DNA from 3 places in the Comamonas sp. CMM03 genome. Region 3 is predicted to be linked to each of the others. Evidence: predicted binding sites of a transcription regulator. Region 3 holds the regulator's gene; each other region holds the start of a gene.
What was found. The regulator sigma-54, encoded in region 3, starts transcription at its own class of promoters, with help from an activator protein. The targets are predictions, from matches to a motif close to TGGCANGNAANCTGCTTT.
Positions count from the first base shown of each region.

Region 1 (9,478 bases), on a different contig from region 3:
GGTGGTGGCCAGCGAAGTGCGTTCCCTGGCCGGCCGCAGCGCGGATGCCGCCAAGGAAATCAAGCAACTGATCCAGGCCTCGGTCGAGCGGGTGGCCGATGGTGCGCGCCTGGTGAACGAGGCGGGAGGGACCATGCAGGAAATCGTGCAGTCCGTGCAGCGCGTGACCCAGGTGATGGGACAGATCAACGCCAGTGCCGCCGAGCAGCGTGACGGCGTGGCCCAGGTCAGCGAAGCCGTGGGCGCGCTGGACCAGATGACGCAGCAGAACGCCGCGCTGGTGGAAGAAAGCGCGGCGGCGGCCTTCAGTTTGCGTGAGCAGTCGGAACACCTGCGCGAGCTGGTGCAGCGCTTTCAGGTGCCGGACAGCGTGCCGCAGCGCACGGGGGCCGCTGCTGTGGCCGCCACGGTACATGTCGGTGCATCCGCGCCGGTCCTGGCTAGCGGCCACGGTGCAGAGCATGCACTGCGCTCCCCTGCACGGGCGCCCGCACTGGTACCGGCAGGGCCACAGACAGAATCCACGCGTGCACTGGAGCTGGCCTAGCAGCCGCGGCGCTGCACACAGCGTACACCCAGGCCCTGGTGCACGCGGAAGTTGATTGAGGGAAGAGGGCGCAACCGTCCATGGAGCATGGCGAGCGTTGGGGGGAGCTATCGGCTCCCCCATTTTTTTGCGGCGGCGCAGCGATCCTGCGCAGTGCCGCCCTGTTGATTCCACAGGCGGGTACCTGCGGTCGCACCGCGGCGGTTGTGCGGCATGCACGGCGGGGCGCGGGTGTGCCACGCTCCTGCGAGGCGCAACCATCCGACGTGCGCTTGCACAGCGATCACTGATGGCCGACGGCTCGGTGCCTATCTGCGCAGCATGGGACGCTGTGCCTGGGGATGTTTCCGGTTAACGAATGGTTGTGAATGGCTATTGAGAAATGTCAATTCATAGTAATCATCAGTGATGCGAAATGGAGGTCATCAGGGAAAACCAGATTTCGTCGCCGGGCTGGTTCGGCGTCCACTGTGTCTGGGTGTAAGTCTTGTCAATCGTGCAGGCGACCGCCGATATTTCGGCGGACGAACGGTGGTAGGGCCGCATCCACGCATTGCAACCGAGGCATGGAGAGTGCATGAAAAATATCAGCGTCACACGCAAGCTGTGGATCAGTGTGCTGTGTATCGTGGCGGGCATGGTGGGATTGGCGGGCTTTGTGGGCACCGGCGCTTACCGCTTCCAGAAGCAGCAGGAGGCCCAGGAAGTCATCCTGTCCCAGCGCGTGGCGGAGGCCATGCACTGGGCGGCATTGACCAAGACCAACGCCGTGCGCACGCTGGCCGTGGTGCTCAGCACCGATCCCAGCGTGGGCGAAGAGTTCTCGCCCACCATTGCGGCCACCAGCGCGCAGATTACCAAGGTACAGAAAAGCCTGGAAGAAGCCAATCTGAGCGAGGCCGACAAGGCCCAGATGGCCCGTATTGCCCAGCTGCGCAGCGACATGATTGCGGTCCGCCAGCAGGTGATGAAGCTCAAGGAAGCCGGGAGCGCGGATGAAAGTGTGAAGATCGTGCAGGCCACCTACAAGCCGGTGGTGGACAAATACCTCGAAGGCCTGCAGGCCTTTGTCGACCTGCAAACCGCCCACATCACCCGCATGCGCGCCGAGATGGCAGACACCCGTGTACGCATGGGCCTGTGGGCCGGCGTGGGCATGCTGGCGCTGGTGGTGGCCATCGTGCTGGGCGCGCATTGGCTGATCAACAGCATCCGCCGGCCGCTGGTGCAGGCCAACGAGATCGCCGAGCGCATTGCCGCGGGGGATCTGAGCACCCAAGTGGGGGTCGACCGTAGCGATGAGTTCGGGCAGTTGCTGCTCTCGCTGCGCAATATGAACCAGGCGCTGGGGGGGATGATCCAGGAAGTGCGCTACGGCACCGACAACATCGCCCAGGCCAGTGCCGAAATCGCCATGGGCAACCAGGACCTGTCGCAGCGCACGGAGGAAACCTCGGGCCGCCTGCAGCAGGCGGCCTCCGCCATGGCCCAGCTCACCAGTACGCTGCAGCAGACGGCGGGCAACGCCCAGCAGGCTACCCAGCTGGCCGAACAGGCCTCGGGCGTGGCCCAGCGGGGCGGGGCTGTGGTGGGGCAGGTGGTCAGCACCATGAACGACATCCATGCCAGCAGCCAGAAGATTGCCGACATCATCGGCGTGATTGATGGCATTGCCTTCCAGACCAACATCCTGGCGCTGAATGCGGCGGTGGAAGCCGCCCGTGCGGGTGAGCAGGGACGCGGCTTTGCGGTGGTGGCCAGCGAGGTACGGTCTCTGGCCGGCCGCAGCGCGGATGCCGCCAAGGAAATCAAGCAGCTGATACAGGCCTCGGTCGAGCGGGTGGCCGATGGTGCACGCCTGGTGCATGAAGCGGGCGGCACCATGCAGGAAATCGTCCAGTCCATCGAGCGCGTGACACTGACCATGGCCGAGATCAACGCCGTGGCCGCCGAGCAGCGCGATGGCATTGCCCAGGTCAGCGAGGCCGTGAGCTCGCTCGACCAGATGACACAGCAGAACGCGGCCCTGGTGGAGGAAAGTGCGGCTGCCTCGCACAGCCTGAGCGAGCAATCGCAGAACATGAAAAGCGTGGTGGGCCGTTTCAAGGTCCCCGGCGCGCAGCAGGTTCTGGGCTTGCAGCGCCCGGTGCCGGCGCCCCGCAGCATCGGCAGCCGGCCGCAAGCGATGCTGGAGCTGGAGGGCTGACCTCCTGGATCCACAACCGGGCGTAGGTGGGGCGACCGACCGCCGCACCAGGCACCGGCAAAAAGGCAAAGCAGCTACAGGCCTCTTCACGGTCCGGTGGTTCGCGCCCAACAAAAAAGCAGCCCCAGAGGCTGCTTTTTTGTTTCCGGCTTGCGGCAAGGGGCCAGGGCGGCCTGCACCCAGGCCACTGCGCCGCGTGCCTCACGGAACGGGTCAGGCGATCTCGGCGACGAGATCGATTTCCACGCAGGCGCCCATGGGGACCTGTGCCACGCCAAAGGCGCTGCGTGCGTGCGAGCCCTTGTCGCCAAACACTTCGGCCAACAGCTCGGAGCAGCCGTTGGTCACCAGGTGCTGCTCGGTGAAGCTGGCGGTGGAATTCACCAGGCTCATCACCTTGACGATGCGGGTGACGCGGTTCAGATCGCCGCCGCAGGCCACCTGCAGCGTACCCAGCAGGTCCACGGCCACGGCGCGTGCGGCCAGCTTGCCTTCGTCGGTGCTGATGGCGCCGCCCAGCTGGCCGGTCCACACCTTGCCGTCCTTGCGGGCAATATGGCCGCTCAGAAACACCAGGTTGCCCGTCTGCACGAAGGGCACATAGGCGGCGGCCGGGACGGCCAGCGGGGGCAGGGTGATGTTCAGGGCTTGGAGTTTGTCGTAGACACTCATGGGAGTTCCTTGCATGGTGGGTAGATCGGGGCGGGAGGGGCGTGCTGCGGTTCCGGCGCGTGCGTGGCCGTCGGTGACAACCGCGCGCATGCCAGCCAGTATGCCAAGAGTGGAGCCGTCTTTCGCTTCCGCGTGCACTGCAGTGCGGCTTTCTCCCACGATCTGGGCCCTGGCCGCCACGGCAGGGGTGGCGCTGCAGCTGCTGCAGCCTGCCCTGTGGCCGGGGTGGAGGTACGCGGTGCTGGGCGTGGCGGCCGTGCTGCTGGGGGGCGCGGCCATGTGGGCGCGGCCGCACGCCGGCGCGCGGCGAACGCAGCAGGGGCTGCTGGTTCTGATGGTGGTTTGCGCTGCGGCGGCGTCCTTTGCGCTGACGGGATGGCAGGCCCTGGGGCGGCAAGCCCAGCGCATTGCGCCTGCCTTGGAGGGCGTGGATGTGGACGTGATCGCCGTGGTGGACGCCCTGCCGGCACGCAGCTCCCAAGGTCTGCGGATGCAACTGGTGGTGGAGCAGGCACAGCGGGCCAATGGACAGGCCGTGGAGCTGCCGCAGCGGCTGGAAGTCACATGGTATGCGCCACGCGGAGCGGGGGCTGCGCTGTGGCCTGCGGTCTCGGCCGGCGAACGCTGGCGCTGGACGCTGCGCCTCAAAGCCCCGCATGGTGCGCGCAATCCCCATGGCTGGGACTGGGAGCTGTGGCTGTGGGCCCAGGGCATTGGCGCCACCGGCTATGTACGCGACGGCCCCAAAAACACCACCCCCCGGCGGCTGGATCCTGCCGAAGGCCGCCGCCCGGTGGAAGCGCTGCGCCAGCAGGTGCGCGATGCCATCGTGGCCCAGGGGGCAGTCCCGGGCGCGGCAGATGCCGAGCCGGATGCCGCGAACGATCGCCGCCGTGCCTTTGGCGTGGTGGCGGCGCTGGTCACGGGCGACCAGCGCTCCATCGACACCGCCGACTGGGAGGTGTTTCGCCGCACCGGCGTGGCCCACCTGGTCAGCATTTCGGGCCTGCACATCACCATGTTCGCCTGGCTGGCGATGCGCCTGCTGGGGGCCTTGTGGCGCTGCAGCCCGTGGCTGTGCCTGCGCTGGCCCGCGCCGCTGGCGGCACTGTGGGGTGGCGTGGGGCTGGCTGCTGCCTATGCACTGTTCAGCGGTGGCGGACTGCCTGCGCAGCGCACGGTGGGCATGCTGGTGGTGGTGGCCCTGCTGCACAGCACCGGCCGGCGCTGGCCTTGGTGGGCGGTCTGGAGTGCGGTGCTGGCGGTGATTGCGCTGTGGGATCCCTGGGCGCTGTGCCAGGCGGGCTTTTGGCTCAGCTTTGTGGCCGTGGGGGTGCTGCTGGCGTCGGGCACTGCGGGGTGGCAGCTGCAAGGTTGGGCGCAGCGGCTGTACCAGTTGCTGCGCGAACAGATGGTGGTGGTGCTGGCGCTCAGCCCGCTGTCGCTGCTGTTCTTCGGGCAGGTTTCGCTGGTCGGTGGCCTGGCCAATCTGCTGGCCATTCCCTGGGTGACCCTGGTGGTCACCCCCCTGTCGCTGCTGGGGGTGCTCTGGCACCCCTTGTGGGAGGCCGCGGCCTGGTGTGTGCAGGCCATGGCGGTGGTGCTGGAGGCGCTGTCCGCATGGCCCTGGGCCAGTCTCGCCCGGGCGCAGGCGCCGTGGTGGGCGGCCGCAGCGGCCATCGCCGCCGGTGTGGGCCTGGTGCTGCCGCTGCCCTGGCAGTGGAAGGTGCTGGCCTTGCCGCTGCTGTGGCCCGCGCTGTGGTGGCAGGCGCCCCGGCCCGCCCCTGGCGAGGTGGACATGCTGGCGCTGGACGTGGGCCAGGGGGCTGCGGTGTTGCTGCGCACGGCCCACCACAGTCTGCTGTTTGATGCCGGGCCGGCCTGGCCGGGGGGAGATGCCGGGGCCCGGGTGGTGCAGCCCTTGTTGCAGGCCCTGGGGGAGCGGCTGGACATGCTGGTGCTCAGCCATGGCGATGCCGACCATGTGGGCGGGGCCGAGGCGGTGCTGGCCCAGCAGCCCCAGGCGCAGTTGGTGGGGGCGGGCGCGGCGGTGGTGGCCCAGCGCCTGTCCCGGTCCTGGCAGCCCTGCGTGGCCGGTCAGCAGTGGGAATGGGACGGGGTGCTGTGGCAGGTGCTGCACCCCGCGGCCGGCGTGCAGGGTGACGGCAATGCCGCCAGCTGCGTGCTGCGCGTGCAGGCGGCCAACGGTGCAGCGGTGCTGCTGACGGGCGATATCGAGGCGGCGCAGGAAGCCGCATTGCTGCGCTCCGGCCAGAACCTGCAGGCCGATGTGCTGCTGGCACCCCACCATGGCAGCCGCACCTCGTCGAGCGCGGCGTTTCTGGCGGCGGTGGCGCCGCACACGGTGGTGGTGCAGGCGGGTTATCGCAACCGTTTCGGTCACCCTGCAGCGCCTGTTTTGCGGCGCTACGCCGCCCAGGACCTGGTGGTGCAGAGCACGCCCCAATGCGGCGCGGCGCACTGGAATGGTGTGCAGGCGCAGACAGTGGCCTGTGAGCGCAGTCTGCGCCCACGTTACTGGAGCCATGCACCAGATCGGTGAGTGCTTGCCCGGAGGGGGCGGAGCGTGGCAGCCCTTAAACTGGCTGTCATACCCATAGTGCATCGCTATGGCCCGCAACTTGCTATGCAATCCCCAGGAGGCCCACGATGCAGAAGTACGACGAGATGTACACCATGCTGCCGTTTGACGGCAGTGACGTGCGAGACCACTACAAAGCCTATGCGCAGTGGCTGGCACAGCAACCGGCGCAGACCATGGCAGCGCGCGCGGCAGAGGCAGAGATGATCTTCCGCCGCGTGGGGATCACCTTTGCGGTCTACGGGGAGAAAGACGCCAATGGTGCGGGCACGGAACGCCTGATTCCGTTCGACCTGATCCCCCGCATCATTCCCGGCGCGGAGTGGACGCGCATGCAGGCGGGCCTGGTGCAACGGGTCACGGCACTGAACCGCTTCATTGCCGACATTTACCACGACCAGGACATTCTGCGGGCCGGTATCGTGCCCAGGGACCTGATCGCCAACAATGCCCAGTACCGGCCCGAGATGGAGGGCGTGGATGTGCCGCGCGACATCTATGCGCACATCGCCGGCATCGACATCGTGCGCGCCCCCAATGCCCGGGGCGAAGGCGAGTACTTTGTGCTGGAGGACAACCTGCGCGTGCCCTCCGGCGTGTCCTACATGCTGGAAAACCGCAAGATGATGATGCGGTTGTTCCCCGACCTGTTCACCCGGCACGCCGTGCAGCCGGTGGCGCATTACCCCGACATGCTGCTCGATACGCTGCGCGCCAGTGCTCCGGCACGGGCCGCATCCGATTCGGCCACGGTGGTGGTGCTGACGCCGGGCATGTACAACAGCGCCTACTTCGAGCACGCCTTCCTGGCGCAGCAAATGGGGGTGGAGCTGGTCGAGGGACCGGACCTGGTCGTCAAGGACAAGGTGGTCTATATGCGCACCACGCGCGGCCTGCAGCGCGTGGATGTGATCTACCGCCGCGTGGATGACGACTTCCTGGATCCGCTGGTGTTCCGTCCCAATTCCACCCTGGGCTGCGCCGGGTTGATGGACGCCTACCGCGCCGGCAATGTGACCATCTGCAATGCGGTGGGCACCGGGATCGCCGACGACAAATCGGTCTACCCCTATGTGCCGGAGATGATCCGCTTCTACCTGGGCGAGGAACCGATTCTTTCCAACGTGCCCACCTGGCTGTGCCGCAAGCAGGACGATCTGAAATACGTGCTGGCGCATCTGCATGAGCTGGTGGTCAAGGAGGTGCATGGTGCCGGCGGCTACGGCATGCTGATCGGCCCTGCTGCCACCCGGACCGAGATCGAGGACTTCCGCCGTGCGCTGCTGGCCAATCCGGCAGGCTATATCGCCCAGCCCACGCTCAGTCTGTCGAGCTGCCCGACGATGGTGGATGCTGGCATTGCGCCGCGCCACATCGATTTGCGCCCCTTTGTGCTGAGCGGCGAGACCGTGCGCATGGCGGCCGGCGGCCTGACGCGCGTGGCGCTGAAGGACGGATCGCTGGTGGTCAATTCTTCGCAGGGCGGCGGGACCAAGGACACCTGGGTGCTGAACGAACAGGCCCAGGGCCAGCCTTCACCGGAGCTGGTGCAGGAGCTGGGCGGCATGGTGCAGAGCATGGGAGGGAACTGGTGATGAACATCGCTTGCATTCCTGCCATGACGATCTTGAAAGGTTTCCCATGCTGAGCCGTACCGCAGACCACCTGTTCTGGATGTCCCGCTACACCGAGCGGGCAGAAAACACCGCCCGCATGCTGAACGTCAGCTACGACACCTCCATGCTGCCCCAGCCTGCCGAGATGGCACGCAAGGACTGGATGGGGGTGCTGTCCATCAGTGAACTGATTCCCGCCTACGACCGGCGCCATACCCAGGTCACGCGCGATGGCGTGCTGCATTTCATGGTGCGCGATGAGAACAACCCCTCATCGATCTACTCCTGCCTGCGGGCCGCACGCGAGAACGCACGGGCGGTGCGCGGCGCCTTGACGTCGGAAGTGTGGGAAACCCAGAACCAGACCTGGCTGGAGCTGAACCGCCAGCTGCAGGATGGCTGGTTCGAGCGCGACCCGATGCAGTTCTTTGAGTGGGTCAAATACCGCTCCCACCTGTCGCGGGGCGTGTCGCTGGGCACCATGCTGCAGGATGAGTCCTTCCACTTTGTGCGGCTGGGCACATTCCTGGAACGGGCAGACAACACGGCGCGCCTGCTGGATGTGAAGTTCCACGCCATTGAGAGCGACTACCACGGTACCGATCTGCGCCAGGTGGGGCAGCAGCAGTTCGACTTCTACCACTGGAGCGCGGTGCTGCGCAGCGTCTCGGCCTTCGAGGTGTACCGCAAGGTCTACCGCGATGTGATCACGCCCGAGCGCGTGGCCGAGCTGCTGATTCTGCGCCGCGACATGCCGCGTTCGCTGCACGCCAGCATGCACGAGCTGATGGACAACCTGCGCCAGGTGGGGCACCAGGAGATGAGCGAGAGCCTGCGCAGTGCCGGCCTGTTGCTGGCCCAGCTGCAATATGGGCGCATTACGGAAATTCTGGACACCGGCTTGCATGCCTATCTGACCCAGTTCCTGGACCGGGTCAACCTGCTGGGCGGGCAGATCAGCCGCGACTTCCTGGCGCCCGAGCTGGTCTGAACCGCAGCGCGGGGTCCGCGATAGACGGCCTTGAACGCTCAGTAACCAGACCGTGGTGTCGGGTGCGCCGTATGCGGGCCGGGGGCAGAGCCGGCCATGGCGCCGGGTGCACAGGCTTCGGGGCGCAGCGGTGGCGTGGGCTGGCCGTAGGAGCGCAAGACCATGGCTTCCAGCTCGCCCGAGGCCCGGGCGCATTCCAGCTCTGCAATCACCTCGGCACGGGTGCGACCCGGCTGCACCGCAGGCGCGGCGGGCATGGCCTGGCTGGCGGCGACGGCCACCACCGGTGCTTCGCTGCGCTCCTGTGCCAGGCTGCCGGTGGCAATGCCGCCGGCCATGGTGGCGCACAGCAAGGCAGTGCGCAGATGCCAGAGTGGCGTATTCGAAAGGGATGGGGTGTACTGCGACATGGCAGGGCTCCTGCAAAAAACACGGCGACGTTGCCGCATGCCTGCACTGTCGTGCCGGGTGCCAGCGAGGCACAGCGCCTTGCGACGAAACCGGGGCGGCGCAGTGTGTACCGACGTGCTGGCGGTGTGAATGGCGGGGTGCAAATTGGGGACAAGGCAGGTGCAAGGCCGCGCTTGCCGGGCCACGGCGGCGCAGGGACCTTGTCGGCTGTGCGACAGGCAAGCAGGGTGTGCTGCGGGTTCCACCAACTGTCTGCTCTCCCATCCTTCGCATAATCACGGGGCCGCTGGTGCAGCCCCATGCGGGGTGCGACTCCCCGTCGGCTGCCCTCCCGTTTTCTCCCCCTGACACAGAAAGAGACAAGCCATGCCTTCCACCACCCCACCACGCAGCGCAGGCCACCTGATCGTCGAATGCCTGATCGCCCAGGGCG
Region 1 covers NZ_JAHUXB010000002.1:61,489-70,966, reverse strand. The annotation lists gene KW830_RS07045 (methyl-accepting chemotaxis protein) at 1-547, shown strand, start outside; gene KW830_RS21465 (methyl-accepting chemotaxis protein) at 1,125-2,753, shown strand; gene KW830_RS07035 (RidA family protein) at 2,967-3,425, opposite strand; gene KW830_RS07030 (DNA internalization-related competence protein ComEC/Rec2) at 3,568-5,988, shown strand; gene KW830_RS07025 (circularly permuted type 2 ATP-grasp protein) at 6,096-7,622, shown strand; gene KW830_RS07020 (alpha-E domain-containing protein) at 7,669-8,634, shown strand; gene KW830_RS07015 (DUF4148 domain-containing protein) at 8,673-9,044, opposite strand; gene KW830_RS07010 (thiamine pyrophosphate-binding protein) at 9,412-9,478, shown strand, end outside.
Region 1: the regulator sigma-54 is predicted to act here: its motif matches at 6,057-6,074, upstream of KW830_RS07025 (circularly permuted type 2 ATP-grasp protein).

Region 2 (9,478 bases), on a different contig from region 3:
GCCCACAATGAACAGACAACGGGCATGCTGCAGATCGTCGTAGCAGGCAGGCGGGGCATCGGCGCCCAGGGTGGCTTTGTAGCCTGCAACGGCGCTGCTCATGCACAGGCGGGAATTGGTGTCCAGGTTGTTGGTGCCCAGCAGGCCCTTGGCCAGCTTGTTGAAGACGTAATAGTCTTCCGTCAACAACTGGCCGCTGGCGTAGATGGCCACGGCATCCGGCCCGTGCTGCTGCACGGTATCGGCCATGCGGGTGGCCGCCAGGTCCAGTGCGGTGTCCCAGTCTGTGGGCTGGGGCGCCTGCCCGCGCGCAGCGCGCAGAAGCGGCTGCAGCAGCCGCGTTTGCTGGGCCAGCGCGGGGGCGGCGGTCAGGTGCAGCGTACTGCCCTTGGTGCACAGGCGGCCGTGGTTGGCGGGGTGCAGGGGGTCACCGCGCACGCCGGTGATCTGCGTCCCTTCGGACTGGATGATCACACCGCAGCCGACGCCGCAGTACGGGCAGGTGGAACGGGTTTCGGCCATGGTGTGGGCTTTCCGAGGTGGGGAGCGGCGTGTGCAGACGGGTCTGTACATGCCACCATGCTTGAGCTTGAGAGTGGTGCTGCGTTCAGGCCGCGTTGCTGGCGGCCTGGCCGCAGCGGCGGGCCGGCCCGGCGATGGGACGGGTCAGGTCGGTGGCCTTGGTGGCCAGCTCGGCCGCATCCATGAACACCTGGCCGTCGCGCACCTGGACGACAAAGGCGGGGGTACAGCCCTCGTCGGGCGCAGCGGCCTGGCCGTCGCACAGGTCCAGGGTCCAGTTGTGCAGCGGGCAGGCCACGCTGCGGCCGAACACCATGCCCTGCGACAGCGGCCCGCCTTTGTGCGGGCAGCGGTCGAGCAGGGCGAAGATTTCGTCCTCGGCATTGCGGAACAAGGCCACGTCCAGCCCCTGGGGGCGGGCGACGCGGCGGGCGCCCAGCACGGGGATGTCGTGGACGGCGCAGATGGCTTGCCAGGTGGTCATTGCTATTCCTTTCGGATCTGCTGGTATCGATGGGAGATTCATGAAGGCCTGCCGGGGCGGTACATCACACGCTGGCGGTCTGGGTGGGAGCCGCCTGCTGCGGCATGGCCGGGAGAATGGGGATGACGCGCTGGAACTGGCGGGCATCCACATGGGCCTTGTCAAGCTCGAACCAGGGGTCGGGTTCGCCATCCAGGGCGAACTGCAGCTGTTCCCACAGGGCCTTGCGGCCGGCGGCGTCTTCCAGAATGCGCCGCTTCACGTAGTCCAGGCCCACGCGATTCACATAGTGCACCGTGCGCTCCAGGTACCAGCCTTCCAGGCGGTAGAGCTGCATGAAGGCGCCCGTGTACTCCAGCACCTCTTCGGCCGTCCTGAGCTTGGTGAAGAAATGCGCCACCTCGGTCTTGATGCCGCCGTTGCCCGCGATGTGCATCTCCCAGCCGCTGTCCACGCCGATGATGCCCACATCCTTGATGCCCGATTCCGCACAGTTGCGCGGGCAGCCGCTGACGGCGAACTTCACCTTGTGCGGTGCATACATGCGCCACATGGCCCGCTCCAGGTCCTTGCCCAGCTGGGTGCTGTCCTGTGTGCCCATGCGGCACCATTCGCTGCCCACGCAGGTCTTGACGGTGCGCAGGGCCTTGGCATAGGCGTGGCCGCTGGGCATGCCGATGTCGTTCCACACCGCCTGCAGGTCTTCCTTCTTCACGCCCAGCAGGTCGATGCGCTGGCCGCCGGTGACCTTGACCGTGGGGATCTGGTATTTGTCCACCGCATCGGCAATGCGGCGGAGCTCGTCTGCCGTGGTCTCGCCACCCCACATGCGCGGAATCACGCTGTAGGTGCCGTCTTTCTGGATGTTGGCGTGGCTGCGCTCGTTGATGGCGCGGCTTTGCGGGTCATCCTGCGCCTCCTTGGGCCAGGTGCTGATCAGGTAGTAGTTCACGGCCGGGCGGCAGGTGGCGCAGCCATTGGGCGTGCGCCATTCCATGAAACGGAAGACCGCATCCGTGGTCAGCAGGTGGTGCTGGGTGATGGCCTCGCGCACGGCCTGGTGGCCATGGTCGGTACAGCCGCACACCGCCTTGGTCTTGGGCGTGCTGGAATAATCGCCACCGGCGGTGAACATGATGATCTGTTCCACCAGCCCGGTGCAGGAGCCGCAGCTGGCACTGGCCTTGGTGTGCTTGCGCACCTCGTCCAGCGTGAACAGGCCTTTGTCCTTGATTGCCTTGCAGATGGCACCCTTGGTCACGCCGTTGCAGCCGCAGACCTCGTCGCTGTCGGCCATGGCCGAGGCCTTGCTGTGGCCTTCGTGGCCGGTGTCACCGATGTTCGACTCGCCAAACATCAGCCGGTCGCGGATGTCTGCGACTGAGCGGCCTTCGCGCAGCAGCTTGAAGTACCAGCTGCCGTCCACGGTGTCTCCATACAGGCAGGCGCCCACCAGCTTGTCCCCCTGGATCACCAGCTTCTTGTAGACGCCGCCGCCGGGGGCATAGGGGTCGCGCAGCACGATTTCTTCCGTGTCCGCACCACCCTGGAAGTTGCCGGCCGAAAACAGGTCGATGCCGGTGACCTTGAGCTTGGTGGAGGTCAGCGAGCCCTGGTAACGCCCGATGCCCCATTCGGCCAGGTGGTTGGCCAGCACCTTGCCCTGCTCGAACAGCGGGGCCACCAGGCCGTAGGCCACGCCGCGGTGGGCGGCGCATTCGCCCACCGCGTAGATACGCGGATCGGTCACGGTCTGCAGCGTGTCACTGACCACAATGCCACGGTCCACATGCAGGTGCATGCGCTGGGCCAGGGCGGTGTTGGGGCGGATGCCCACGGCCATGACCACCAGATCGGCCGGAACTTCGCTGCCGTCCTTGAAGCGCACGGCACGCACGCGGCCGGTGTCGCCGGCCAGCAGCTCCTGGGTCTGGGCCTGCATCAGGAACTGCATGCCGCGCTCGGCCAGCGACTGCTGCAGCATCCGGCCGGCCACATCGTCGAGCTGGCGCTCCATCAGCCATTCGCTGGCATGCACCACCGTCACCTGCATGCCGCGCTTCATCAGTCCGTTGGCCGCTTCCAGCCCCAGCAGGCCGCCACCGATGACCACGGCATGGCGGTAGCGGGTGGCCGCGTCGATCATGGCCTGGGTGTCGGCAATGTCGCGGTAGGCCAGTACGCCCTGCAGATCGTGGCCGGGCAGCGGCAGGATGAAGGGGTTGGAGCCGGTGGCCAGCACCAGGCGGTCATAAGGGGCGCTGATGGTGTTGCCCGCCGCATCCACGCCATGCACCACGCGGCGCACCCGGTCCACCTCGGTCACCGTGCAGCCGGTGTGCAGGTGGATGTCATGGTCCTGGTACCAGGACCAGTCGTTGAGCACGATTTCATCGAGCGTCTGCTCGCCGGCCAGCACGGGCGAGAGCAGTATGCGGTTGTAGTTGGGGTGGGGCTCTGCGCCGAAGACCGTGATCTGGTACAGATCGGGTGCAATCTTCAGCAGCTCTTCCAGGGCGCGCACACCGGCCATGCCGTTGCCTACCAGAACCAGTTGGGATTTTTTCATCGTGCCCCCGTGGGTGGTTGCTTCATTCCAGGTTCGAAAACAAAAAAGGCGTCCTTTCCGGGCAGCGGTGTGCTGCGGGGAAAAGACGCCTTTGTCTTGTGCGACCTGCTTTGCGCCATTGCATAGCAGGTCTGCGGGCCAGCGGTGGCCTCGTTCATTTCAAGCAGTTTCTGTGCCAGTTGGCGCCAGGAACTTGCCCGGGAGCGGGTGCTTCACCCGGTATTGCAACGCACCGTGGTGGTGCGTTCGTGGTGTGTTCAGCGCGTGCCGTGGCCCACCGCAGTGCACGCCTGCGGTGCCCGGCGTCTGTGGACGGGGTCAGGCCGCTTTTTCTACATGGCCCTGGCGGGTGTAGAGAAAATCGATCACCGCCTTGCGGCAGCGCTGGTAGTCCCGGTCTTCGGCCAGTGCCACGCGGTTGCGCGGGCGCGCCAGCGGCACCTGCAGCACCTCGCCAATGGTGGCGGCGGGACCGTTGGTGAGCATCACGATCTGGTCGGAGAGCAGCACGGCTTCGTCCACATCATGAGTAACCATGACCACGGTGCTCCGGGTGCGTGCCACGATCTCCAGCAACTCGTCCTGCAGCTTGGCACGGGTGAGGGCGTCCAGTGCACCAAAAGGCTCGTCCATCAGCAGCACCTGGGGCTCCATGGACAGTGCCCGGGCAATGCCCACGCGCTGCTTCATGCCGCCGGAGATTTCGCCCGGCCGCTTGTGCGCTGCATGGCTCAGCCCCACCAGTTCCAGGGCAGCCGCAGTGCGGGCCTGGAGCTGGGCCTTGGTTTCCTTTTTGCCGAACACGCGCTCGACGGCCAGATGGACGTTGGCATGGCAGGTCAGCCAGGGCAGCAGGGAATGGTTTTGGAACACCACGGCGCGCTCGGGGCCCGGGCCTTTGATTTCCTTGTTGGCGCATAGCAGATTGCCGGCGGTGGGGGTGGTCAGCCCGGCAATCAGGTTCAGCAGGGTGGATTTGCCGCAGCCCGAGTGGCCGATCAGGCTCACGAACTCGCCCCTGGCAATGTTCAGGTTGATGTCGCGCAGTGCAGGGAACAGCCCTTTGGTCGTGGTGAAGGTCTGCTCCACACCCTGGATCTGGATGAACTTGGTGGAGAGCGACGGGTTGTGCAAGGTCGGATGGTTCATGCTTTCACCTCTTCAAACGTAAAGGCCGAAGCCAGTTTCACCAGTGCCCATTCCAGCAGCAGGCCCACGATGCCGATCACAAAGATGGCGATGATGATGTTCTTGACGTTCAGGTTGTTCCACTCGTCCCAGACCCAGAAGCCGATGCCCACGCCGCCGGTCAGCATCTCGGCGGCCACGATGACCAGCCAGGCCGTGCCCACGGCCAGGCGCACACCGGTCAGCAGATAGGGGAGCACCGAGGGGAAGAGGATGGTGGTGGCGATTTTCCATTCGCTCAGGTTCAGCACGCGGGCCACGTTCATATAGTCCTGGGGCACGCGCTGCACGCCCACCGCGGTGTTGATGACCATGGGCCAGATGGAGCAGATGAAGATGGTCCAGATGGCGGCGGGGTTGGCGCCCTTGAACACCAGCAGGCCAATCGGCAGCCAGGCCAGCGGCGAGACCGGGCGCAGCAGGCTGATCAGCGGGTTGCACATGCGGGACAGAAAGCGGAAGCGACCGATCACAAATCCCAGCGGAATTCCCACCAGCGCGGCCAGCCCGAAGCCCAGGCCCACGCGCTGCAGCGAGGCCAGCACGTTCCAGCCCACTCCCTGGTCGTTGGGGCCGTTGCGGTAGAACGGGTCACTGAACACCTCGACGGCCTGCTGCCAGGTGTCCAGCGGCCCTGGAATGGCCTGACCGGTGCTGCCTGACACCAGCGACCACAGGCCCACCAGCAGTGCCAGTCCCATGATGGGGGGCAGCACGGTCTGTGCCAGTGCCGCCAGCCGCTGGCGCAGGCGTGAAGGGGCCGTCGGCATGGGGCCAGTGGTGGGTGCATGGGCGCTGGCAGCGGTGCTGCTGTGTGCCGTGGCAGGGGCGCTGTGGGTGGCGTCGTTGGCGGCCGCGGCGGCGATGGCGCCCTGGGGCGGGGCTGCATCACCGCGCGGGGAATGAAAGATGGCACTGACCATGGTGCTTCTCCTGAAAAATCAATGAAGGGCGGTAGTGGCTCAGGCCTTGACCTTGAAGCTGTCGGCGTACTTGGTGGGGTCCTTGCCGTCCCACACCACGCCGTCGATCAGCTTGCTACTGCGCATGGTGTCCTTGGGCACGTTCACCTTCAGCTGTGCCGCGGCCTGGCTGTACAGGTCGGTGCGGTTGATCTGCTTGGCCACTGCCAGGTAGTCGGGGTGGCTCTTGAGCAGGCCCCAGCGCTTGTGCTGGGTCAGGAACCACATGCCGTCGCTCAGGTAGGGGTAGTTCACCGCGCCATCGGCAAAGAACTTCATGTGGTTCGGGTCGTCCCAGGTCTTGCCCAGACCGTTCTGGTAACGGCCCAGGATGCGCTGGTTGATGGCGTCCACGCTGGTGTTCACATAGGCTTTGCCGGCAATGGTCTCGGCCATCTTCAGCTTGTTCTGCAGGCTGGCGTCGATCCACCGGCCGGCTTCCAGAATGGCCATCATCACGGCGCGCGCCGTGTTGGGGTTTTTCTGTGCGAATTCGGCTGTGGTGCCCAGCACTTTTTCGGGGTGGCCCTGCCAGATGTCCTGCGTGGTGACGGCGGTGATGCCGATGTTGTCCATGATGGCGCGGTGGCCCCAGGGTTCGCCCACGCAGAAGCCATCCATATTGCCAATGCGCATATTGGCCACCATTTGCGGCGGTGGCACGGTGATGACCTTGGCGTCCTTGAGCGGGTCGATCCCGGCCGATGCCAACCAGTAATAGAGCCACATGGCATGGGTGCCGGTGGGGAAGGTCTGGGCAAAGGTGTATTCGCGCTTGTCGCTGGCCATGAGCTTGGCCAGGCTGGCGGCATCCACTGCGCCTTTGTCCGCCAGTTTCTTGGACAGGGTGATGGCCTGGCCGTTTTGGTTGAGCGTCATCAGCACGGCCATTTCCTTCTTGGGCCCGCTCACACCCAGGTGCAGCCCGTAGACCAGGCCGTAGAGGACATGGGCGAAGTCGAGCTCGCCGTTGACCAGCTTGTCACGCACGCCGGCCCAGCTGGCTTCCTTGGTGGGAATGATCTTGACGCCGTACTTCTGGTCCAGCCCCAGCACCGAGGCCATGACCACGCTGGCGCAATCCGTCAGCGGGATGAAGCCGATCTTCACTTCCTTTTTCTCCGGGGCGTCCGATCCGGCGGCCCATACGCCACCATGTCCCAACTGGGTGTACAGGGCGGCACCTGCGGCGATGCCGCCAGCCTGGCGCAGAAACTGGCGGCGGCTGCCCGCTTCCATGGGGTCTGCCGGGGTGGATGGGGGAGTGCAAGCGGTATCCGGGGTGTGCTGTGCCATGGTTCGGCTCCTTCCAGTGCGTGGGGCGAATGCTTTTTCAACGGAACGACGGATCCCACCACAGGGCTGTTTCCAGCGCTGCAAAGCACAACGGCGTCCCGATCCGTCTGCGGTGCGCAGGGGATGGGGACGCCGTTGTCCTGTGTGTGGGGGCTGATTCCAGACCGCCGTTGGCCGGGATTCACCGCCAAGGAATGCAGAAACCGTGCCAGCTTGCCAGCGGCGGGTTTCCCCAGGGAAGCACCGCCTATGGAGCGCGGTGATGCGCTTTGCAGTGCGCATATCGGTGGATGGCAGCGCGGTTTTGGTGCGCTGCAGCAGGGGTGCCGGCGCCAGTGCTGCTGTGTGTTGGTGCGTTTCGGCTGGTGTGCGGGAAGGTCAGCCCTGCGCCGGCGGCAGCAGATCGGCCATGGCCAGCACGGCCTCGGCCACATCGATCAGGCGGCGGTTCTGGTTCATCGCGGTCTGGCGCAGCAGCTTGTGTGCTTCGCTCTCGCTGAGCTGGCGGTGCGCCATCAGCAGGCCCTTGGCGCGCTCCAGCGTCTTGCGTTCGGTCAGGGCGGAGCGCACGGTTTCCAGTTCGGCTTGCATGGCCCGCAGCCGTTGGGATTGCTCCTGGACCAGGCTCAGCACCGACTGGCCCAGCTGCGGTGCCAGGCTGTTGCCCAGTTGCAGCGTGGTTTCGGGGGCTGGTGCATGGAAGAAATCGGGCAGGCCGTCGGGCGCTGCGGGGGCAGGGGCGTCACCCGCACCGGCGCTGCGCTGCAACAGTGCCCGTGGCTCTGGCGCCTGTCGGGCCGCCTGCAGCTGGGCGGTGCAGCGTTGCTGCAGCTCGTCAGCCAGCTGCACCTCGATGGCATACAAGGCATCCATGCGGGCGGTGCAGGCTTCAAACCAGGGTGTGCTCAGCTCGGCATCCAGGGCCTGACCGGTGGCGGCGGTGCAGCCCATGCGGCGCATGCGCTCGATCACCAGCAACTCGGGGTTGTGGTGCTGGGTCTTTTCCCACAGCGCCAATGGCGTGGCGGGTGCGCAATCGGCAAACACCTGAAAGCAGCGCTCCTGCGCGTCGATCAGATGCAGCCAGTGCTGCTGGCGTGCGGCCTGGCTGCGGCCGCTGCCAAAGGCAGCGGCCCCGGTGGCTCGCTCCTGGCCGGCCAGCTCCTTGCCTTGCATGAAGTGGAACATGGCCACCAGCAGGCGGGAAATGCCTGGCTCGGTGGCGCTGTCGGCCGCCTCGAAGACCACGGCCAGCAGGCCAGCGATCAGGCGGATATAGGCCGCTGTGGCGGCATCGGGTGTCAGCGCCAGCGCGCTGACCTGCTGGCGCAGCGCGGGCAAGGCGTCCAGCCCCTGCAACACATAGGCGATATGGTTGAACAGCCGCGCACCGTGACCGCCCTGGAAGGCATTCAGATCGAGTTGCGCCAGTGCCTGGTGCAGCTGTGCCGTGCAGCGGTCCGCTGTCTGGACCTGCGCCAGCCGAACGCTGGTGCCGCGCTGCCCACCACTGGCCAGCACGATGTTGGACAGGCCGCGCTCGGCCTGCAGCGCATGGATCAGCGCACCCAGTTGGCGCACCAGGGTGCTGGTGTGCAGCAGTTGCTCCAGCTCGCCCATTTCACAGCGGCGGACGGCAATCAGGTAATGCAGGGCAGAAGTCATGGTGGGGCATGCGGAGCTTTACCGTGCAGGCAGCAAGTTCTGTGCCTCATGGTGGTGCATGTGCATGGCGCATGCATTCGCGTCACAAGAGAGTCCTGACGATGGCCGCACTGTACGCAGGCCAGGCCGGTGCGATAACCCGGACATAAAAAAACCGGCCGCCCCGCAAAGGGACGGCCGGTTTTTGGTAGCCGTCGCCACCGCCCCTTCACAGAGGCAGGGCACAGACCTGGCTTTAGGCCAGCTTGCCGACGATGGCGTTCAGCGTGGCGCTGGGGCGCATGGCGGTGCCGGTCTTGGCTTCATCGGGACGGTAGTAGCCGTCGATGTCCGAAGGCTTGCCTTGCACGGCGTTCAGCTCTTCGACGATCTTGGCTTCATTGGTCACCATGGCTTCGGCCACGGGCTTGAACACGGCTTGCAGCTCGGCGTCCTTGCCTTGCTTGGCCAGTTCCTGGGCCCAGAACGAGGCCAGATAGAAGTGGCTGCCGCGGTTGTCGATGCCGGCACCAGGCTTGCGCGAGGGGCTCTTGTTTTCGTCCAGGAAGCGGCCGGTGGCAGCGTCCAGGGCGTCGGCCAGCACTTGGGCCTTGGGGTTCTTGGCAAAGCCGGCCAGATGCTCCAGCGAAGCAGCCAGGGCCATGAATTCGCCCAGCGAATCCCAGCGCAGGAAGCCTTCTTCCACAAACTGCTGCACGTGCTTGGGGGCAGAGCCGCCGGCACCTGTTTCGAACAGGCCGCCGCCGTTCATCAGGGGCACGATGGAGAGCATCTTGGCCGAGGTGCCCAGTT
Region 2 covers NZ_JAHUXB010000001.1:940,600-950,077, forward strand. The annotation lists gene KW830_RS04215 (nitrate reductase) at 1-522, opposite strand, end outside; gene nirD (nitrite reductase small subunit NirD) at 608-1,006, opposite strand; gene nirB (nitrite reductase large subunit NirB) at 1,071-3,575, opposite strand; gene KW830_RS04230 (ABC transporter ATP-binding protein) at 3,894-4,724, opposite strand; gene ntrB (nitrate ABC transporter permease) at 4,721-5,686, opposite strand; gene KW830_RS04240 (CmpA/NrtA family ABC transporter substrate-binding protein) at 5,726-6,964, opposite strand; gene KW830_RS04245 (nitrate regulatory protein) at 7,400-8,686, opposite strand; gene KW830_RS04250 (NADP-dependent isocitrate dehydrogenase) at 8,922-9,478, opposite strand, start outside.
Region 2: the regulator sigma-54 is predicted to act here: its motif matches at 7,215-7,232, upstream of KW830_RS04240 (CmpA/NrtA family ABC transporter substrate-binding protein).

Region 3 (9,478 bases):
GTGCCCTTCGGCCCCAGGGCCTTGCGGTGCGCCCGAGGCACTGTCCTGCTTGCGGGGCTTGGTCGAGCCCTTGACCATATCGAAGCAGAACAGACGGCATTCGATCGGGCCATTCCACATCGGCGTGCGGCGCGATTCCTTGAGGCGCATCTTGCCGGGCAGCTTGAGGTCGGGCGTCAGCATCCACGCACTCCAGCCGCTGTAGTTCTTCTTCCAGTGGCTGGCCAGCTGGCTGAAGAACTCGCCGCCGTCTTCGGTCTGCGCGGTTTCACGGCCTGCGCGCTCCACCTGCCCCATGCGCTCGGCGGCATTGCGGCCGGCGGAACCGGCCGCGGCGATCCGCTCGCCATAGGGCGGGTTCAGAATCAGCATGCCCGGCTGCTCGCAGGGCGGCATGCGCTGCAGCGCATCACCGCCGCGCAGCTGGATGGTGTCGGCCACCCCGGCGCGTTCGGCATTGCGCTGGGCAAAGTCCACCATCCGGAAGGCGATGTCGGAACCGTAAATGCCCACGGGCGACTCGGGCAGGATGGCGCTTTCCGCCTCATCCAGCATGGCTTCCCAGACATGGCGCTGGAACGGCACCAGCTTCTCGAACGCAAAGCGGCGCAGAATGCCGGCGGGAATCTTGCGCGCAATCTGCGCGGCCTCGATCACCACGGTGCCGCTGCCGCAGCAGGGGTCGTACAGCGGCTGCGGGTTGTCGCCATGCGGGTCCCAGCCGCTGGCGGCCAGCATGGCGGCGGCCAGGGTTTCCTTCAGCGGAGCGTCCCCCTTGTCCTCGCGCCAGCCGCGCTTGAACAGCGCTTCGCCCGAGGTGTCGATGTAGATGGTGGCGCCGTCGGTGGTCAGGTGCAGGTGCACGCGCACATCGGGGTGGTGCGTCTCCACGCTGGGGCGCACGCCATGGCGCTTGGCGCGGAAGCGGTCGGCAATGGCGTCCTTCACGCGCAAGGCGGCAAAGTTCAGGCTGGTCAGCGGGCTGTGCTGGGCAGTGACCTCGATCTTGAAGGTCTCCTGGGGCGAAAACCAGATCTCCCAGGCCACCTCGCTGGCCGCGCGGTACAGATCGTTCTCGTTGCGGTACATGCTGTGCGACAGCTCGATCAGCACGCGCTGTGCCAGCCGGCTGTGCAGGTTGAGCAGCAGGGCGTCGCGCCACATGCCGCGCAGCATCACGCCGCCCCGGCCCACCAGCAGGTCTTGCCCGGTGGCGCCGGTGATGGCGTGGACCTCGTCGGCCAAAAAGCCCTCGACGCCGGCGGCGCAGGGCAAAAACAGGTGCAATTGGTTCATAGCAAGCCGCCAAGGATACGCGAGACACCCCGGCCACGGCGCGCGGTGGAGTTTCTGCGTCCCCCCTGTCCGGACCGTCCAGGCTCCCCTGCTGGCCTCCCGGACACTCCGCACCGCCGGGATTTGCGTACGATGCGGGCATGTCTACGCATTTCCTGACCTCTGTCCCGGCACTGGCCCGTGTCCGCCTGCTGCTGGCTGCTTCGGCCCTGGCCCTGCTCAGCGCCTGCCAGTCCGCGCCCACCCAGCCGGCAGCGCCTGCCACCGCCGGCCAGGCCATGCCCGCCGCAGCCACTGCGCCTGCCGTGGCCGAACCCCAGCCGCTGGACGAAACCCCGGAGCCGCCGATTCTGGGCAAGCGCACCGACAGCCATGGCTGCAAGCCGTCTACCGGGCATGCCTGGTGCGAACGCACCAAGAGCTGCGAACGCCCCTGGGAGCTGGCCCTGCAGCGCGGCTTTGAAAACACCCCGGCGGGCTGGCACGCCTACTGCGACGGCAGCACCCGCTGAGCACGGCAGGCCTGCAGCCCGGCACGGCGGCTGGCGCGCTCGCCCCGCCGCCTACTGCACATGCAGCGGGCTGGCCACGCCACCGGCCAGGGCTTCGACCTGGGCCCGCTGCGGTATGGAAGGCTGGGCGCCCACCTGGCCCATGCACAGGCTGGCGGCACGTATGCCCCATTGCACGGCATCGCCCAGGGCATGGCCTTCGGCCAGCCGGGTGACCAGCGCCCCCAGAAAGCTGTCGCCCGCCCCCGTGGTGTCCAGCACCGGCAGCGCCAGCGCGGGATGGGTGCTGACACGCCCGCCGCAGACGGCCACCGCCCCCTGGGCGCCCAGCGTGACCACCACCTGGGACACGCCCCGCGCCAGCAGGCGCTGGGCGGCGTCGGCCGCCGTGGCCGGGCTGTCCACCGCCTGATCGCTGTAGGCGGCGGCTTCGACCTCGTTGACCACCAGGGTGTGGACCAGGGGCCACCAGGCTTCAGGCAGCTCGCGCACCGGTGAAGGGTTGAAGACCACGCGGCAGCCAGCGCTGCGTGCGGCCTCCAGCACCTGCTCCAGCACGCTGTCCGAGGTCTCGCGCTGCAGCAGCACGAAATCGGCCTGGGCCAGCACGTTCAGCAGCGCCTCGTCCGGCAGCTCCAGCAGCACATTGGCGCCGGGCACCACGCAGATCCGGTTCTGGCCATTGCCCTCCACCAGCACCATGGCCGCTCCGGTGGAGACCCCGTCCAGCACCTGCACATGGTCCATGTCCACGCCGGCGTCGTGCAGCGCCAGCCGCAGGCTGTTGCCATGGTGGTCACGGCCCACGCAGCCAAACAGCGTGACCTGGGCGCCGTGGCGTGCGCAGGCCACGGCCTGGTTGCCGCCTTTGCCGCCAGGCAGGTAGCGCAGGCTGTGGGCCATCACGGTTTCCCCGGCCCGGGGCACACGTTCCAGGTGCAGCACCGCATCCATGTGCAGGCTGCCCACCACGGCGATGCGGGCCACGCTGTGCGGGTGATCGGGTTCGGGCTGCGCCGACAGCAGCTTGCGGGGCAGCGCGGAAGAAGAAAGCGGTGCAACCATGGGGTGTCTCCTTTGCTGCCAACGGCCGTGGCATGTGCGGAATGAACCAAGGATGGCTGCACGATACCTCCAACTGCCGGTGCTGCCCAGCCGGTTTGCACGGGTCTGGGGGATTGCGGCAGCGCAGCATGCACGCAGGGGTTCCGCCACCGCGGGCCGTGGCCTCACCGGGCGTCCCGCAGCCCTCTGCGGCACTCCTTGCGCTTACAGCGTCTTGCGCAGATTGGCCGGAGCGATCTTCAGCGCCTCGCGGTACTTGGCCACGGTGCGGCGGGCGCACTCGATGCCCTGCTCCTTGAGCATTTCGGCGATCTGGCTGTCCGACAGCGGCTTCTTGGCGTTCTCGGCCGAGACAAACTGCTTGATCAGCGCCCGCACCGCCGTGCTGGAGGCATTGCCACCGGTTTCCGTGCCCAGCCCGGAGCCGAAGAAATACTTGAGCTCGAAGGTGCCGTGCGGCGTGGCCATGTACTTGGCGGTGGTCACCCGGCTGATGGTGGATTCGTGCAGGCCCAGCTCGTCGGCGATGTCGCGCAGCACCAGCGGGCGCATGGCCAGCTCGCCGTGCACGAAGAAGTTTTTCTGCCGCTCCACGATGGCGCGCGACACCCGCAGGATGGTGTCAAAGCGCTGCTGCACGTTCTTGATGAACCAGCGGGCTTCCTGCAGGCGCTGCTGCAGGCCGGCATGGCCTTCGCTGCCCTTGTGGCCGCGCAGCGCACCGGCATACACATCGTGCACGCGCAGACGCGGCAGCACGTCGGGGTTGAGCTGCACGTTGAACTGGGGTGTGCCTTCGCTGGCGCGGCGGCCGGCGCGGGTGACGATCACGTCCGGCACGATGATGTTGCGCTCCACATTGACAAAGCGCCGGCCGGGCCGGGGCTCCAGCCGGGCGATCAGCGCCATGGCCATGCGGGTGCGCTCTTCGCTGCTGCCCGTGGCCTGCATCAGGCGGCGCACATCGCGCCGGGCCAGCAGGTCCAGCGGCTGGGCACAGATTGTCAGCGCCGTTTCCACCACACTGGCCTCGGCCTCACCGCGCTGCAGCAGATGGTTCAGCTGCAACTGCAGGCATTCGGCCAGCCCCTGGGCGCCCACGCCCACCGGCTCCAGGCTGTGCAGCAGCCGCAGTGCCACGGTGAAGCGGTGCACCAGTTCGTCGAGCTGTTCCGGGTCGTCCGTGCCGGCCAGGCCCTCGGCCAGGGACTGCAGCGACTCTTCGAGGTAGCCGTCGTCGTTCAGGTTCTCGATCAGGAAACGCAGCACATAGCGGTCCAGCTCGGACAGGTGCAGCGACAGCGACTGGCGCAGCAGGTGGTCGGTCAGCGATTCATGTGCACGGGCCAGATCCAGGGCGCTGACTTCGTCGCCATCGCCGCCCTGGGCGTTGCGCGCCGGGGCATCACCGCCCCATTCGCTGTCATCGGGCCGCAGTTCGCTGGTGCCGTCGCCCTCCCAGTCGGGGGCATCGTATTCCGTGCTGCCGGAGCCTTCCGCACTGTCGGCGGGCGCCTCCGCAGCCCCTGCCGTCAGCGCGCCATCGGCGGCATAGTCATCGCCCTGCACCGGCGTATCCGACTGGGACAGGCCGAAGTCTTCGCGGGGGGCGTCGTCGCTGTCGACTTCCAGAAACGGGTTGTCGTCGAGCATCTGCTCGACTTCCTGCGCCAGCTCCAGCGTGGACAGCTGCAGCAAGCGGATTGACTGCTGCAATTGCGGCGTCAGCGCCAAATGCTGCGACACCCGCAGTGACAAACCAGGCTTCAACGCGACGCTCCCTCTCTGTGATCTTGTATGTGTCGTGGCGGCGGAAGTGGCGGGCTACATCCTGAAATGTTCGCCCAGGTAGACCCGCCGGACGTCGGCGTTCTCCACAATCTCTTCCGGTGTGCCCTGCGCCAGCACATGGCCGTCGCTGATGATGAAGGCGTGGTCGCAGATGCCCAGCGTCTCGCGCACGTTGTGGTCGGTGATCAGCACCCCGATACCGCGCTCCTTGAGGAAGCCGATGATGCGCTGGATCTCGATCACCGCGATGGGGTCGATACCCGCAAACGGCTCGTCCAGCAGGATGAAGCGCGGCTGCGTGGCCAGGGCCCGGGCGATTTCCACGCGGCGGCGCTCGCCACCCGACAGCGCAATCGCCGGCGAGGAGCGCAGGTGGTCCACACGCAGTTCCTTGAGCAGATCAGTCAGGCGCCGCTCCACCTCGGCCTTGTTCAGGGGCTTGCCCTGTTCGTCCTGCTGCAGCTCCAGCACGGCGCGGACATTGTCTTCCACGCTGAGCTTGCGGAAGATGGAGGCTTCCTGCGGCAGATAGGACAGGCCCAGGCGCGAACGCTGGTGGATGGGCATGTTCGCCACCGAGTGGCCGTCGATGTAGATATCGCCGGCATCGCTGCGCACCAGGCCCACGATCATGTAGAACGAGGTGGTCTTGCCCGCGCCATTGGGGCCGAGCAAGCCCACCACTTCGCCTTTCTGCACGGCCAGGGACACGTCCTTGACCACCTTGCGGCTGCCATAGGACTTGGCCAGATGGTGCACTTCCAGGCGGCTGCTGGCGCCTGGGGCGGTCGGGGTGTCGGAAGAGCGGGTCACGGGTTGCGCAATTTCATGGTGTCCGAAGGCTTGAGCGGCTGCGCACTCGGCGCCACCGGGGCCTGCGGGGGCTGGGTCTTGGGCGCCAGCACGGCGCGCACGCGGCCACCGGAGCCGGCCGCAGCTTCCTCGCTGCCCGGCGTGGCGCGGCGGTTGCCGTCCACGGTGAACACATCGGTCAGGTTGTTGTAGGTGATGATGTTGCCGGTGATGTCGTCACTCAGCGTGGCGCCGGTGTAGCGGCGCAGCTGGCCCCGCTGGATCAGGCGCACATCGTCCTTCTTGCCGTCGTACTCGATGATTTCGCCTTCGCCTTCCACGTACTCTTCGGGTGCACCGGGCTGGGTGTCGCGCTTCTGGCGGAAGAACGCGCGCTTGCCGGGGGCCGCCCAGACCTTGCCGAACTGGTAACCCTCGGCGTCCTGGCGCACTTCCAGCTTGGCGCCGCGCAGCACGATGGTGCCCTTGGTCAGCACCACATTGCCCGTGAACGTGCTGACCTGCTGCAGCTCGTCATGGTGCAGCGCATCGGCTTCGATGTTCATGGGCTTGTTGCGATCGGCCTTTTCGGCCTGTGCCGTGCCCATGGCAGCTGCCAGGACCGTCAGCGCGAGTATCGGGAGGAGTTTGCGTGTCATGTGAGAAGGCATGAATCTTGCAGCCATTGTAGGGCACTGGTTTTCCCCAGGGCTGCCCTGTGGGCGACTCGCAAGGAAATCGACACAAAAAAGCCCGCTGGAAAGCGGGCTGTGTGCAGGGCGGTCAGGCCCTGCCGGGCGAAAGCGGGACCGCTCAGGCCTTGCGGCTCTGGTTGGCCAGGTAATCCACCACATTCAGCACGTTCTGCATGCTGCCGGCGCGGGGGCCGTCGGTGTAGAACTTGCCGGCCACGCCCATGGAAGGCACGCCCTCCACATCGTATTCCTGCTGCAGCGCCGAAGCCTTGCGCACCTGGTTGGCCACGGTGAAGGAGTTGTAGATCTCCTTGAACTTGGCCACGTTCGCGCCCTGCTTGCCCACCCATTCGAAGATGGCGTCATCGGTGGCCAGCTTGTTGCGCTCCACGTGGATGGCGTGGAACACCTTGACGTGCATGGCGTCGAAGTTGTCCATGGCCTGCAGCGTGAAATACAGCTTTTGCTGGGGCACGAAGCTGGCGTTGAAGGCCACGGGCACACGGCGCACCACCACATGGGCGGGAGCCTTCTGCTTCCAGGCGGCGAATGCCGGCTCGAAAGCGTTGCAATGCGGACAGCTGTACCAGAAGAACTCGACCACTTCCACCTTGCCGGCAGGTGCCTCGGTGGTGGCGGGCTTGGACAGTTTCACATAGTCCTTGCCTTCCTTGGGGGCGGCGGCCTGGGCATGGGCGGTCGCGGTGGCGCCCAGGGCCATGGCAGATGCGACCGAGGTGACGGCCAAGGAAAACTCACGGCGTTTCATCAAAGCTACTCCTGTTAGGGGATATTCACTGCCCAGTCAGAGCCGGGCCGTGGCAAAAAGTTCTGCCGGTCAGCGCTGCACGCGCACCAGGGCCGAATCCACCCCGGCGCCGTCGAGCTTGCCCTTGAGCTGCTCGGCGTCGTCACGCTTGCCGAATGGACCCACCCGCACCCGGAACACGGTACGGCCGTTCTGCTCGCGCTCGCTCACGCGGGCTTCCCAGCCCAGCATGGCCAGCTTGGCGCGCTGGGCATCGGCGTCGGCCTGGGTGCGGAAGGCACCCGCCTGCACAAAGTAGTCGAAACCGTCCGAACCCGAAGCGGCGGCGGCCTTGGCCTCCGACTGCTTGAGCTTCTGGTTGGCCAGGTCCCCCAGCGGGTCCGCCGAGGAGGCCTTGCCGTCAGGTTTCTTGGCGTCCTGCACCGGCGGAGTGGCCGGCGGGGTGCTGACACCCGTGGCCGGGCCACTGGTCGGTGGCGTGGTGGGCGTAGCCACCGGCGGCGCGGTGGGCGCCACGGGCTGCTGGGTCACCGGCTGCGTCTGCGTCTGGTTGGCCGGGTTCTTGCCGTACAGCGGCGAGTTCGGGTCCCAGTTCTTGTTGCGTTCGGCTTCCTTGGCCTCGGTGTCCTTGGGGGTCTTGGTCAGGAAGGGCACCGGCACTTTGGTCACATAGACCGCCACTGCCAGAGCGGCCCCCAGGCCGATGATGATGCCCAGGATCAGCCCGATCAGGGTTCCGCCACGTTGCTTGGTCTTCATAGTTTTGCGAGTCAATGCTTACATACGCTCGGGCGCGGACACGCCCAACACCGCCAGACCATTGTGCAGCACTTGTGCCGTGGCGGCGACCAGGGCCAGACGCGCCAGCTTGACCGCTTCATCGTCCACCAGGATGCGCTCGGCGTCGTAGTAGCTGTGGTAGCTGGAGGCCAGGTCGCGCAGGTAGAAGGTCACGTCGTGCGGAGCATTGCCCGCCGCGGCGGCGCTCAGCATCTCGGGGTACTTGGCCAGCAGCAGCATCAGCGCCTGGGCCTGCGGACCTTCCAGCGCGGACAGGTCCACCTTCTCGAGCGCAGGCACGCCCGCGCCGCCGGCTTCCTGCCAGGCGCGCAGCACGGACTGGATGCGGGCATGGGCGTACTGCACGTAGTACACCGGGTTGTCGTTGTTCTGGGCCACGGCCAGATCAACGTCGAAGGTGTATTCGGTGTCGGGCTTGCGCGAGAGCAGGAAGAAGCGCACCGCATCCTTGCTGGTCCACTCGATCAGATCGCGCAGCGTCACATACGAGCCGGCACGCTTGCTGATCTTCACTTCCTCGCCATTGCGCACCACGCGCACCATGGTGTGCAGCACATAGTCGGGGTAGCCCTGGGGAATGCCGACATTGGCCGCCTGCAGACCGGCGCGCACGCGGGCGATCGTGCCATGGTGGTCGGTGCCCTGGATGTTGACGACCTTGCCGTAACCGCGCTTGAACTTCTGGATGTGGTAGGCCACATCCGGCAGGAAGTAGGTGTAGGTCCCGTCGGTCTTGCGCATCACGCGGTCTTTGTCGTCACCGTAGTCGGTGGACCTGAGCCACAGTGCCCCGTCCTGCTCGTAGGTGTGACCGCTTTCGATCAGGCGCTTGACCGTGTCTTCCACATGGCCGTTCTGGTACAGGCTCGATTCGAGGTAGTACTCGTCGAACTTGAGGTTGAAGGCCTGCAGATCCTTGTCCTGCTCGTTGCGCAGATAGGCCACGGCAAAGTTGCGGATGTTGTCGTAGTCCTCGACATCGCCGTTGGCGGTGAACTCACGGTCATCGGCCTTGACGGTTTCCTTGTTCAGGAACGCCTGGGCAATGTCGGCAATGTAGTCACCGTTGTAGAAATTCTTGGCCAGCGGGTTCTCGCTGTCGGTCGGCCAGCATTCGTCACCGGGCTTGAAGCCCTTGGCGCGCAGCTGGGTGGACTTGGTCAGGGTGTCGATCTGCACGCCCGCGTCGTTGTAATAGAACTCGCGGTGCACATTCCAGCCCTGGGTGGAATACAGATTGCTGATGGCATCGCCAATCGCCGCCTGGCGGCCATGGCCCACGTGCAGCGGGCCGGTGGGGTTGGCGGAGACAAACTCGACCAGGACGTTCTCGCCACGGTCGGCCTGGAAGCCGAAGCGGGCCCCCTGCGCCAGCACTTCGCGCACGATCTCCTGCTTGGCAGCAGGCTTGAGGCGGATGTTCAGAAAGCCAGGACCGGCGATCTCGATCGCATCCACCCACTGCTGGAACGCGGGCGTGGCTTCCAGCGCGGCCTTGAGCTGTTCGCCCAGTGCGCGGGGATTGGCCTTCAGAGGCTTGGCCAGCTGCATGGCCGCCGTGCAGGCGAAGTCGCCATGGGCTGCCACCTTGGGGTTTTCAAATGCGGCGCGGGCGCCGGCGCCGGGCGAAAGTGTTTCGAGCTCGGCAGCCAGGGCTGCGAGCAAATCCTGTTTGACGGAAAGCATCGGGGGATTTTACGTGGCTGCCCATATCTTGCCGGCGGCCCGTGGCCACACCCTTGAGCCCGTGCTGCCAG
Region 3 covers NZ_JAHUXB010000006.1:17,313-26,790, reverse strand. The annotation lists gene KW830_RS18950 (class I SAM-dependent RNA methyltransferase) at 1-1,296, opposite strand, end outside; gene KW830_RS18945 (hypothetical protein) at 1,437-1,808, shown strand; gene KW830_RS18940 (ribokinase) at 1,860-2,873, opposite strand; gene KW830_RS18935 (RNA polymerase factor sigma-54) at 3,078-4,643, opposite strand; gene lptB (LPS export ABC transporter ATP-binding protein) at 4,698-5,477, opposite strand; gene lptA (lipopolysaccharide transport periplasmic protein LptA) at 5,474-6,115, opposite strand; gene KW830_RS18920 (thiol:disulfide interchange protein DsbA/DsbL) at 6,270-6,920, opposite strand; gene KW830_RS18915 (SPOR domain-containing protein) at 6,990-7,679, opposite strand; gene argS (arginine--tRNA ligase) at 7,698-9,407, opposite strand.